One region of the Sphingomonas silueang genome, then DNA from elsewhere that is predicted to be linked to it. Evidence: predicted binding sites of a transcription regulator. Region 1 holds the regulator's gene; the other holds the start of a gene.
What was found. Region 1 encodes LexA, which represses DNA repair genes until DNA is damaged. Its sites were predicted from a motif close to GTTCCNCNCTTGTTCT; they were not measured.
Positions count from the first base shown of each region.

Region 2: ABLE43_RS20500 (ImuA family protein) is a predicted target of LexA. The motif match lies at 3,642-3,657, and genes of this name have one in related genera.

Region 1 covers NZ_JBDZDK010000020.1:51,213-56,848, forward strand. The annotation lists gene ABLE43_RS16445 (alpha-glucuronidase family glycosyl hydrolase) at 1-1,015, shown strand, start outside; gene lexA (transcriptional repressor LexA) at 1,211-1,879, opposite strand; gene ABLE43_RS16455 (molybdopterin molybdotransferase MoeA) at 1,933-3,111, opposite strand; gene moaC (cyclic pyranopterin monophosphate synthase MoaC) at 3,276-3,743, opposite strand; gene trpC (indole-3-glycerol phosphate synthase TrpC) at 3,740-4,516, opposite strand; gene trpD (anthranilate phosphoribosyltransferase) at 4,513-5,505, opposite strand; gene ABLE43_RS16475 (anthranilate synthase component II) at 5,502-5,636, opposite strand, start outside.
Region 2 covers NZ_JBDZDK010000036.1:22,039-27,674, reverse strand. The annotation lists gene ABLE43_RS20510 (circularly permuted type 2 ATP-grasp protein) at 89-2,575, shown strand; gene ABLE43_RS20505 (transglutaminase family protein) at 2,575-3,459, shown strand; gene ABLE43_RS20500 (ImuA family protein) at 3,753-4,529, shown strand; gene ABLE43_RS20495 (Y-family DNA polymerase) at 4,426-5,636, shown strand, end outside.

The DNA of each region.
Region 1 (5,636 bases):
GAACGGCGCGATCGATTTCCAGCCGCGCGAGCCGTTCCACCAGCTGTTCGGCGCGATGCCGCGCACGCCGCTGATGATGGAAGTGCAGATCACCAAGGAATATCTGGGGTTCGCGACCCATCTCGCCTATCTCGGCACGATGTGGGAGGAGGTGCTCCGGAGCGATACGTTCCGCCCGCGCCGGGGCACGACCGTCGCCGACGTGCTGGCGCGGCCCGGCGGGCTGACCGGCATGGCGGGGGTGGCGAACATCGGCACCGATCGCAACTGGTCGGGATCGCAGTTCGACCAGGCCAACTGGTACGCCTTCGGGCGGCTGGCGTGGGACCCGCAGGGGTCGGCGGCGGACATCGCGCACGACTGGGCGGCGCAGACCTGGGGGCCGGCCCCGGCCACGCCGATCGTCGGCATGATGCTGCGGTCGCGCGAGGCGGTGGTCAATTACATGATGCCGCTGGGGCTCAACCATCTGTTCGCCACCGGGCATCATTACGGACCGGGGCCATGGGTGGACGACCTGCCGCGCGAGGACTGGAACCCGGTCTATTTCCACAAGGCCGACCGCGGCGGCATCGGCTTCGACCGGACGCGCACCGGCAGCGATGCGGTGGCGCAATATGCCCCGGCGCTGGCGAAGATGTGGGGCGATCCGGACCGGGTGCCGGAGCGGCTGCTGCTGTGGTTCCATCATGTGTCGTGGGACCGGCGGATGGCATCGGGGCGGACGCTGTGGGCGGAACTGGTCGCGCACTATGACCGGGGCGTGGCCGAGGTGGCGGCGATGCAGGCGACCTGGGCGGGCCTGCAAGGACAGGTCGATCCGCAGCGCTTCGCCGAGGTCGGCCAGTTCCTCGCCATCCAGCGCGGCGAGGCGCAGTGGTGGCGCGACGCCTGCATCGCTTACTTCGCGGAGGTTTCGGGCCGACCGCTGCCGCCGGGCGTGGTGCCGCCGCCGCAGCCGCTCAGCTATTACAAGGCGATCCGCACCCCGTACGCACCGGGGAACGGCAAATGACGGCACGGGCCGGGCGCGATCCCGGCCCAAAGTTTGCGCCAGGGTCTGATCCACTTGCGTGGAAGCGGTGCCGGCCCGCTCCCCCACCCGGCCACCCATCCAGGATACGCTGTGGGTGGCCGGGTGGGGAGCGGGCCGGTACCGCCCTGATCCAGCGTTGCTGGATCAGACACGCATGCGTGGTATGCGCCGCGGTCAGTAGCGGCGCAGCAGCCCGGCGAGCTTGCCCTGCACCCGCACCTGTTCGGGGCGATAGCGCTGCGGATCGTAGCTGCGGTTGGCGGGATCGAGCCGGATCATCGCCCCTTCGCGGCGGAAATATTTCAGCGTCGCCTCGCTGTCCTCGATCAGCGCCACGACGATCTCGCCGTCGCGCGCGGTTTCGGTGCGGCGGACGAGGGCATAGTCGCCATCGAGGATCCCCGCCTCGACCATCGAGTCGCCCGCGACTTCCAGCGCATAATGATCGCCCGCGCCCAGCAGCGCGGCGGGCACGGGGAGCGTCGCCTGTCCCTCGATCGCCTCGATCGGCAGACCGGCGGCGATGCGGCCGTGCAGCGGCAGTTCGACCACGTCGTTGGCGGGCGCGGGCAGGCCGCGCTGCGGCGCGACCTTTGCCGCGGGCTTCTTCGCCGGAGCGGCGACCGGGCGGTCGGGCATGCGCAGCACTTCCAGCGCGCGGGCACGATTGGGCAGGCGGCGGATGAACTCGCGTTCCTCCAGCGCGCTGATGAGGCGATGGACCCCCGACTTGGACTTCAGGTCGAGCGCGTCCTTCATCTCCTCGAACGAGGGGGAAACGCCGGTCGCCTTCAGCCGGTCGTCGATGAAGCAGATCAGCTCGTGCTGCTTACGGGTCAGCATAAAGTCCTCCGTCGGAACAGACGTGGAACCAATAGGAAACGATTTTCTTGCCGTCAAGCGAGTTGCAGGATTTCCGCCGAGTCGCCCGCCTCCGCCGCCGGGGCATGGGGGGCGCGGACGATCAGGCAGTCCGACCGGGCCAGCGTGCGCAGCATCGAACTGTCCTGGATCGCGGCGGTCGATGCCTGTCCGTCGATCAGCGTCGCGCGCAGATAGTCCTGCCGCGCGCCGTTGGGGGGGAGCGGATGGGCGAGGGTGGCGGTGAGCGGGCGGGGCAGCGGATCGGCGGCCCCGGCGATCCGCGCGACCAGCGGGCGGACGAACAGCAGCGCGGTGATGCACGCCGACACCGGATTGCCCGGCAGCCCCAGCACCGCCGCATCGCCCAGCCGCCCGGCGAGCATCGGCTTGCCCGGCCTGAGCGCGATCCGCCAGAAATCGAGGGTGCCGCCCGCCGCGACGAGGGCGGGCTTGACCAGATCGTGATCGCCGACCGACGCCCCGCCGGTCGTGACCAGCAGGTCGGCGTCGACGCTGCGGAACGCGGCTTCCAGCGCGTCGATCCGGTCGGGCAGGATACCCATGTCGACCCGCTCGACCGGCAGGTCGGCGAGCAGCCCGGCCAGCATCAGGCAGTTGGTTTCGGGCAGCTGGTCGGGGCCGATCGCGCTTCCCGCCGGGACCAGTTCGTCGCCGGTGGCGGCGATGGCGACGCGCACCCGCCGCCCGACGTTCAGCGTCCCATGCCCGCCGATCGCGGCCACCGCGGCGCGGGCCGGGGTGATGCGCTCGCCCGCTGCGATCAATATGTCGCCTTCGCGGAAGTCCAGCCCGGCGCGGCGGACGTTGCCTCCGCGCACCGGGCCTTCACCCGCGAGCAGCAGCCGGTCGCCGTCGCGCGCGGCTTCCTCCTGCACCAGTACGCAGTCGGTGCCGGGGGGCATGGCCGCGCCGGTGAAGATGCGGGTGGCCTGTCCGGGAGCGACGGTGCCGCCGAACGAGGCTCCGGCAGCGGATTCGCCGATCACCTCCCATGGGCCGGGCAGGTCGTCGAAGGCGATGGCATAGCCGTCCATCGCCGACAGCGGGCGCGCGGGCTGGGTGCGCAGCGCCACCACATCGGCGGCGGTGTAGCGACCGATGGCGTCGGCGATAGCGATCGTTTCGGTTTGAAGGGGGCGGCCGAGGGACAGGACGCGCGCCTGGGCCTCGGCGACGGGGAGCAGGGTCATGGCGTGGCCTTTATCGGGTTGGATTTCGTCACTTGTGCCGTACCCCGGCGCAGACCGGGGTCCAGTTGGGTAAGGTCGATTCTGTAATACATCCGGCCTCCAACTGGACCCCGGCATCCGCCGGGGTACGAGGCAGGTCGATCCGGAGTGCTACCAACCGCCGCTCACCCGCGCACCCAGTCGCCCGACTTGCCGCCGCGCTTCTCCAGCAGGCACACGCCCTCGATCACCATCGCCTTGTCGATCGCCTTGGCCATGTCATAGATGGTGAGGAGCGTCGCGGAAGCGGCGGTAAGCGCTTCCATTTCCACCCCGGTCCGGCCCGCGGTCGCCGCCGTCGCCGTCACCCGGATCGCGCCCTCCTCGAAGCCGAAGTCGATCGATACTTTCGTCAGCGGCAGCGGATGGCACAGCGGGATCAGGTCGCTGGTGCGCTTGGCCGCCATGATCCCGGCGACGCGCGCGACCGCCAGCACGTCGCCCTTCTGGACCAGCCCGCCCCGGATCGCGTCCAGCGCCTCCGTCGACAGGGTGATCCGCCCGGTGGCGACGGCCAGCCGCTGCGTCACCGCCTTGGCCCCGACATCGACCATGTGCGCGTTGCCCTCAGCGTCGAGATGGGTCAGGCTCATCCGATCATCGCCCGCGTCGCACCCTCGACATCGGCATGGCGCATCAGCGCCTCGCCGATCAGGAAGCAGCGGACGCCGTGCGCGGCCATCGCGTCGAGGTCGGCGCGCGCGGTCAGGCCGCTCTCGGCGACGAAGGTGCAGCCCGCAGGCGCATGGGCGACCAGTTCATAGGTCCGGTCGAAGCTGACCGTGAAGTCCTTGAGATTGCGGTTGTTGACCCCGATCAGCCGCGACTTGAGCGCCAGCGCGCGGTCCAGCTCGGCGCGGTCGTGGACCTCGACCAGCACGTCCATGCCGCGCTCGATCGCCGCCGCCTCGATCTCCGCCATCTGGCTGTCGGACAGGGCGGCGACGATGATGAGGATGGCGTCGGCCCCGAGCGACCGCGCCTCGGCCACCTGCCACGGATCGACGTTGAAGTCCTTGCGCAGCACCGGCAGGTCGCATGCCGAGCGCGCCGCGACCAGATAATCGTCGGCCCCCTGGAAATACTGCACGTCGGTCAGGACCGAGAGGCAGGCGGCACCGCCCGCGGCATAGGCGCGGGCATGGGCGGGCGGATCGAAGTCCGCGCGGATCAGCCCCTTGGACGGGCTGGCCTTCTTGATCTCGGCGATCAGCGCATGGCCCGGCGCCGCATCGAGCGCGGCGCGGAAGCCGCGTGGGCGGCTCTGTGCGGCGGCGCGGGCGTCGAGGTCGGCGAAGGACGCGCGGGCGGACCGTTCGGCCACCTCGGCACGCTTGGTCGCGAGGATGGTGTCGAGCATCGTCATGAATAGGCGATCCATTGGTCGAGCAGCCGGTCGGCGGCCCCGCTGTCGATCGTGTCGGCGGCGCGCTCCGCCCCTTCGGCAAGGTCGGCGGCGGTGCCCGCGATCAGCAGCGCGGCGGCGGCGTTGAGCAGCACCGCGTCGCGATACGCACCGGCCTCGCCCCGCAACAGCCGCCGCAGCGCCAGCGCGTTGTGCGCGGCGTCGCCGCCCCGGATCGCGCTGATCGGATGGCGCGGCAGCCCGGCGTCCTCGGGCGCGATGCGATCGGCGAGCGGCATGCCGACCGGCACCACGATCGTCGGCCCCGCGCCGGAAATCTCGTCCAGCCCTTCCTCGCCCGACACGATCAGCGCGGTTTCGGCACCCAGCAGTTCCATCGCCTCGGCATAGACGGTCGCGTAATCGGGGCGGGCGATGCCGATCAGCTGGCGGGTGACGCGCGCCGGATTGGCGAGCGGCCCCATCAGGTTGAAGATGGTGCGCCGCCCGATCCGCTGGCGGATGGGGGTGATGCGCTTCATCGCCGGGTGGTGGTTGGCGGCGAAGAGGAAGGCGATGCCGAGGTCGGCGAGCGTCGCCTCCGCCATGGCCCCGGCGCGCGCCATGTCGAGGCCGAGCGCCTCCAGCGTGTCCGCCGCGCCCGCCTTGCTGGAGGCGGCGCGGTTGCCGTGCTTGGCGACGGGCACGCCGGATGCCGCGACGACGAGGCTGACGGCGGTGGAGACGTTCAGGGTATGATGCCCGTCGCCGCCGGTGCCGCAGACGTCGATCGCCCCGTCAGGCGCATGGATCGGGATCATCCGGGCGCGCAGCGCACGGGCGGCCTCGGCGATCTCGATGCTCGTCTCGCCCCGTGTCGTCAGCGAGATCAGGAAGGCGGCGATGGCGTCGTCCGGGACGGTGCCGTCGAGGATCGCGGCGAAGGCTTCCGCCGCGCTTTCGTGGCTGAGCGGCGTCGCGGGATCGGGCAGCAGCGCCGTGGTGGTCATGCGCGCACCCCGGCGTCCTTCAGGAAATTGGCGAGCATGGCGTGGCCGTGTTCGGTGGCGATGCTTTCCGGGTGGAACTGCACGCCGTGGATCGGCAGGGTGCGGTGGCGGAAGCCCATGACGCTGGCGTC
Region 2 (5,636 bases), on a different contig from region 1:
TACCGCGCGCCGTTCCGCCGCACCGGCCAAAGCGGTTGCGCGCCGCCGCCCGCCATGCTTGGGAACGCACGGGAACCGGGGGACAGGCATGGGCACCCACGCGATCGACTCATTGCTGGACGCAGGGGCCGTCGCCGATCGTTGGCTGCGCGACTATTGCGGCCGTGCGCCTGCGGGCGACATGCTGGTCGACACGACCGGCACCGACCGGGCGGCATGGGCCACCACGCTGGAGGAACTGGCCGCGCTGTCCGGCGACACGCTCGGCCCCGTGCGCGAACGGGCGCAGCGCCATGCCGAGGATATCGGCACCGTCTACCGCGTGGTGGGCGAGAGCGAGGAGCGCCGCTGGCCGCTGTCGCCCGTCCCGCTGCTGATCGGCAAGCGCGAATGGCAGGGCATCGCCGAGGGCGTCGCCGAACGCGCCGAACTGCTCGAAACGGTGATCGCCGACATCCATGGCGAACAGCGGCTGGTGGCGGACGGGGTGCTCCCGGCGATGCTCGTCACCGGATCGCCGCTGTTCCTGCGCCCGATGGTCGGCCTCGAACCGCCCGGCGGGCACCAGCTGCATTTCGTCGCGATGGATCTGGCGCGCGGGCCGGACGGCGGCTGGCGGGTGCTGGCCGATCATGTCCGGGTGCCGGTGGGGGCGGGCTATGCGTTGGAGAACCGGCTGGCGATGGGGCGGACGCTCGGCGCGCTGCCCGCGCGGCTGAACGTCGAGCGGCACGCGCCGTTCTTCGCCGGGGTGCGCGCCGGGATCGCCGCCGCGTGTCGCCGCGCCGAACCGCGCATCGGGCTGCTGACGCCGGGGCGGCTCAACCCCAGCTATGCCGAACAGGCGCATCTCGCGCGCTATCTCGGCTTCCTGCTGGTGGAGGGGGCCGACCTCGCGGTGCGCGACGACCATCTCTACGTCCGCACCATCGCAGGGCTCAAGCGGATCGACGCGCTGTGGCGGCGGCTCGACCCGCGGCTGATCGATCCGCTGGCGTTCGATTCGACCTCGACGATCGGCGTGCCGGGCCTCGTCGATGCGATGGCGGCGGGCAATGTCGTGATCGCCAACGCACCGGGCGTCGGCGTGCTCGAAGCACCCGCCTTCGCCGCCTTTCTCCCGCGGATCGCGCAGCATCTGCTGGGACGCGAACCGATGCTGCCGTGCGTGCGGACATGGTGGTGCGGCGAGGACGCGGCGCGCGCGCAGGTGCTCGCCTCGCTCGACCAGCTCGTCGTCGGCCCCGCCTTCGTCCCCGGCGTGCTCGGGCTCGACGGCGGGCCGGTGCTGGGCGCCACGCTCGATGCCGCCCAGCGCGCACGGCTGGCCGCGGCGATGGCGCTGCGCCCGCAGGACTATATCGGGCAGGAGGTCGCGCATCTCGCCACCATGCCCACCGGCTGCGGCGACGGGCTCGAACCGCGCCCCTTCACCCTGCGCGTCTTCGCGGCGCGCGGCGGCGACGGCGGCTGGCAGGTGCTGCCCGGCGGCTTCGTGCGCATCGGCGACCAGCCGGATGCCCGCGCGGCGGTGATGGGCGAGGGGTCGTGGTCCGCCGACGTGATCGTCCACGGCCCCGATCCGGTCGCCCCCATATCCCTGCTGCAAGGCGCCGACAGCGTGGAGCTGCGCCGCAACCCCGGCACGCTGCCCAGCCGCGTCGCCGACAACCTCTTCTGGCTGGGCCGCTATTTGGAGCGCGGCGAGGCGCTGCTGGGCGTCATCCGCGTGCTGTTCGGCCATTCGATCTCGGCGGATACCGGCGCGGCGCTGGCGCCGGAGACGGTTACGCGGCTGGTGACGCTGATCGCCGACACCGGCGCGGCGGTGCCCCCCGCCAGCCATCGCCGCCGCGACCTCGTCGATTTCGCCCGCGCCGCGATGGAGACGGCGGACGGCTGGGCCAGCGTGCGCGCGATCAACCGGCTCGCCGCCAGTATCGGCGCGGTGTCGCGCGACAGGCTGTCGGCGGACATGGTGCGCCTGCTCGACGCGCCGCATCCGGTGACGGGCACGCTGCTCGACCGGGCGGGCACGCTCCAGCGCCGCTATGCCGCGCTGGCCGGGCTGTCGGCGGAGCATATGGGGCGCACCGATGCGTGGCGCTTCCACGATCTCGGCCGCCGGATCGAACGCGCGCTCGCCACCACCCGCATGCTGCTGGCGGTCGACCTGCGCCGGGCCAGCGCCGAGAATCTCTCGACGCTGCTCGACCTCGCCGACAGCCAGATCAGCTATCGCCAGCGCTATCTGATCGGTTTCGCGCGGGTGCCGGTGATCGACCTGATCGCGCTCGACCCCGGCAATCCGCGCGGCCTGGCGTTTCAGATCGACACGATCGTCGGCCACCTCGCCCGGCTGCCGGTGCTGAACGACGCCGGGATTGCCGAGCCGCAGCAGCGCATCGCCGCGCGGCTGACCGCGGGGATCGCCATGGCCTCGGCCGAGCGGCTCGACCGCGGCTGGGTGCTGGAGATGGGCGACCAGTTGCAGAAACTGTCCGACGCCATCGCCACCCGTTATTTCCTGCAAGGCGCGCAGGCGCTGCGCGAAGCCGGGCTGACCCTCGCATGATGCGCTATGCCATCCGCCACGTCACCCGCTTCGACTATGCCGAGGTTGCGGGCTATGCGCGCTGCAACCTCCGCCTGCGCCCGATCCTGTGGTCGGGACAGGTGCTGGAGGACTATGCGCTGGTGGTCGAACCCGGCGGCCATACCGCCCCGGCGCGCGCGCAGGCGGGCCTCGCCAACGTCACCCGGCTGGTGGTGGAACGGCCCGAGCGCACGCTGACGATCGAGAGCCGCGCGACCGTGCTGGTCGACCGCCCGGTGCCGATGCCCGCGCCCACCGACCCGACCGTCGCCGAAGTCCGCGCACTGGCGGCGGCGGTGGCCGATGCCGGACCCGCCAGCCCGGCGAGCTACCTCTTCCCCTCCGCGCACGTGCCGCTGGTGCCGGAGATCGCCGACTGGTGCGCCGCCGAACTGGCCGACACGCGCGGCGTGCTCGACGCGGCGATCGCGCTGGCGTGGATGATCCAGCGCGACTTCGCCTTCGATCCCACCGCGACGCTGGTGGATACGCCCATCGCCGAGGCCTTCGCCAAGCGCGGCGGCGTGTGCCAGGATTTCGCGCAGATCATGCTGTCGGGCCTGCGCGCCGCCGGACTGCCCGCCGCCTATTGCTCGGGCTATCTGCGCACGCTGCCGCCGCCGGGGCAGGAGCGGCTGGTCGGGGCCGACGCGACCCATGCGTGGGTGCTGGTATGGGCCGGGCCGCTGCTCGGCTGGGTCGGGGTCGATCCCACCAACGGCATCTGGATGGCGGAGGATCATGTCGTGATGGCGATCGGTCGCGACTATGCCGACATCGCGCCGATCGACGGCGTGGTGCTGGGATCGGGCGCGCAGACGATGCACGTGTCGGTCGATGTGGAGCCGTTGGGCATCGGGTGATCCTGGGTTCACGCGAAGGCGCGAAGGCCGCGAAGAAGGACGGTTCGCGCGGAGGCGAGGAGAGGGGTGCGCGGCTGGCCCATCTTGTTCGTCATTCCGGCCTTCGCCGGAATGACGGAACCATGATTCGGAGGGATACCGCCGCAAACGCAACCCCTCTCCGTGCCTCCGCGTCTCCGCGCGAACCCTCCTTCTTCTACCCCTTCGCGCCCTTCGCGCCTTCGCGTGAACCACCCCCCCCGCCCCAACCCCGATTGACGAACCCCCACGCACCGCGCGATAAAGAACAAATCATGAACGCAGAGTCGCCCCTCGTCCAGCTCAAGCGCCGCATCGCCGCGATCGAGCGGCGCGTGGAGGCGACTCGGGCGGTGCCGGTGGCGACCGGCCATGCCGATATCGATGCGGCCTTGGGCGGCGGCATCGCGCGCGGGCGGCTGCACGAACTGTTCGCGCTCGACACGGGCGATGCGGGCAGCGTTAGCGGATTCGCGGGCATGTTGTCGATCCGCCTGGGCGGCGGCGTCGTCTGGCTGCGCGAGGAGGCGGCGGTGCGCCATGGCGGGCATCTCCACGCGCCGGGACTGGTCGAGATCGGCGTGGACCCCGCCCGGCTGCTGGTCGTGCTGCTGCCCAGCCCGCTCGACCTGCTGCGCGCCGCCGCTGATGTCGTGCGCTGCGCCGGGGTCGGCGTCGCGGTGGTCGAACTGCACCGCGACCCGCGCGTGCTCGATCTCACCGCCAGCCGCCGACTCGCGCTCGCCGCCGAGGACAGCGGCGTGACCACGCTGCTGCTGCGCATTGCCGGAACCCCGGTGGCCAGCGCCGCCGACACCCGCTGGGCGGTGCGCTCCTGCGCGTCGCAGCCGCTGGCGGCCAATGCGCCGGGGCATCCGACGCTCGATCTGGAATTGTTGCGCCAGCGCGGCCGGGGGGCCGAGGGACGCTGGCAAGTGGAGTGGAACCGTGACCAGAGCCTCTTCACCCCCCCGGCGCCATCTGGCGCTGTGGTGGCCGTTCCTGCCGACCGACCGGCTGCGGCGCCAATCCGCTTGCGACGTACCGGCTGACGGCCCGCTCGCCTGTGTCGAGGCGATGCGCGGCGGCATGCGCCTGTCCGCGGTCGATGGCGAGGCGCTGGACCGGGGGCTGGCACCGGGCATGACGCTGGCCGACGCCCGCGCGCTGCTGCCCGATCTGGCGGTGGTCGATGCCGATCCCTTTGCCGATCACGCCTGGCTGGAGCGGATCGCCGATGCCTGCGACCGCTACACCCCGCTGGTCGCGCTCGACGGCGGCGACGGGGTGACGCTCGACATCACCGGCTGCGCGCATCTGTGGGGCGGGGAGGGGGCGCTCGCCGCCGAGGTCGAAGCGCGGCTCGCCCCCTTCGGCACGCTGCGCCACGCGCTGGCCGATACCCCCGATGCGGCACAGGCGCTCGCCCGCTTCCAGCAGGCTCCGGCGGCCAATGAGGCGGCGGCGATCCGGCGCCTGGGCGTCGCCGCGCTGCGCCTCGACGACGAGATCGCGCTGGCGCTGCGCCGTGCCGGCCTGAAGACCATCGGCGACCTCGCCAGCCGCCCGAGCGCGCCGATCGCCGCGCGCTTCGGCGAGGAGACGGTCGCCGCGCTCCACCGCCTGACCGGCGAGGCCGACCAGCGGCTGCGTCCGCGCCGCGCACTGCCCGCGCTGTTCTTCGAGCGGCGCTTCGCCGAACCGATCGCGCGCGACGCCGATGTGCTGGCGGCGATCGGCGAACTGGCGAGGGAGGCGGAGGCCGAACTGGTCGCGCGCGATCGCGGCGGGCGGCGCTTCGCGGTGCGGCTGTACCGCAGCGACGGCGCGATCCGCGACCTCGCGGTCGACAGCGGGCTGCCGCTTCGCGATCCGCCAACCATTTTGCGCCTGATGCGCGAGCGGATCGAATCGCTCGCCGATCCGCTCGACCCCGGCTTCGGCTTCGACCTGATCCGCATGAGCGTCCCCGCGCTCGAACCGATGGTGCCGACGCAGTTGCAGCTGGAGGGCGGCACCGTCAGCGCGGAGGCGATGGCCGAGCTGGTCGATCGCCTCTCCACCCGCCTCGGCCGCGCCCGCGTCTGCCGGGTGTGCCCAGGCGACAGCCACATCCCCGAACAGGGCGTGCTGACCATCGTCGCACAGGATGCCGCGCC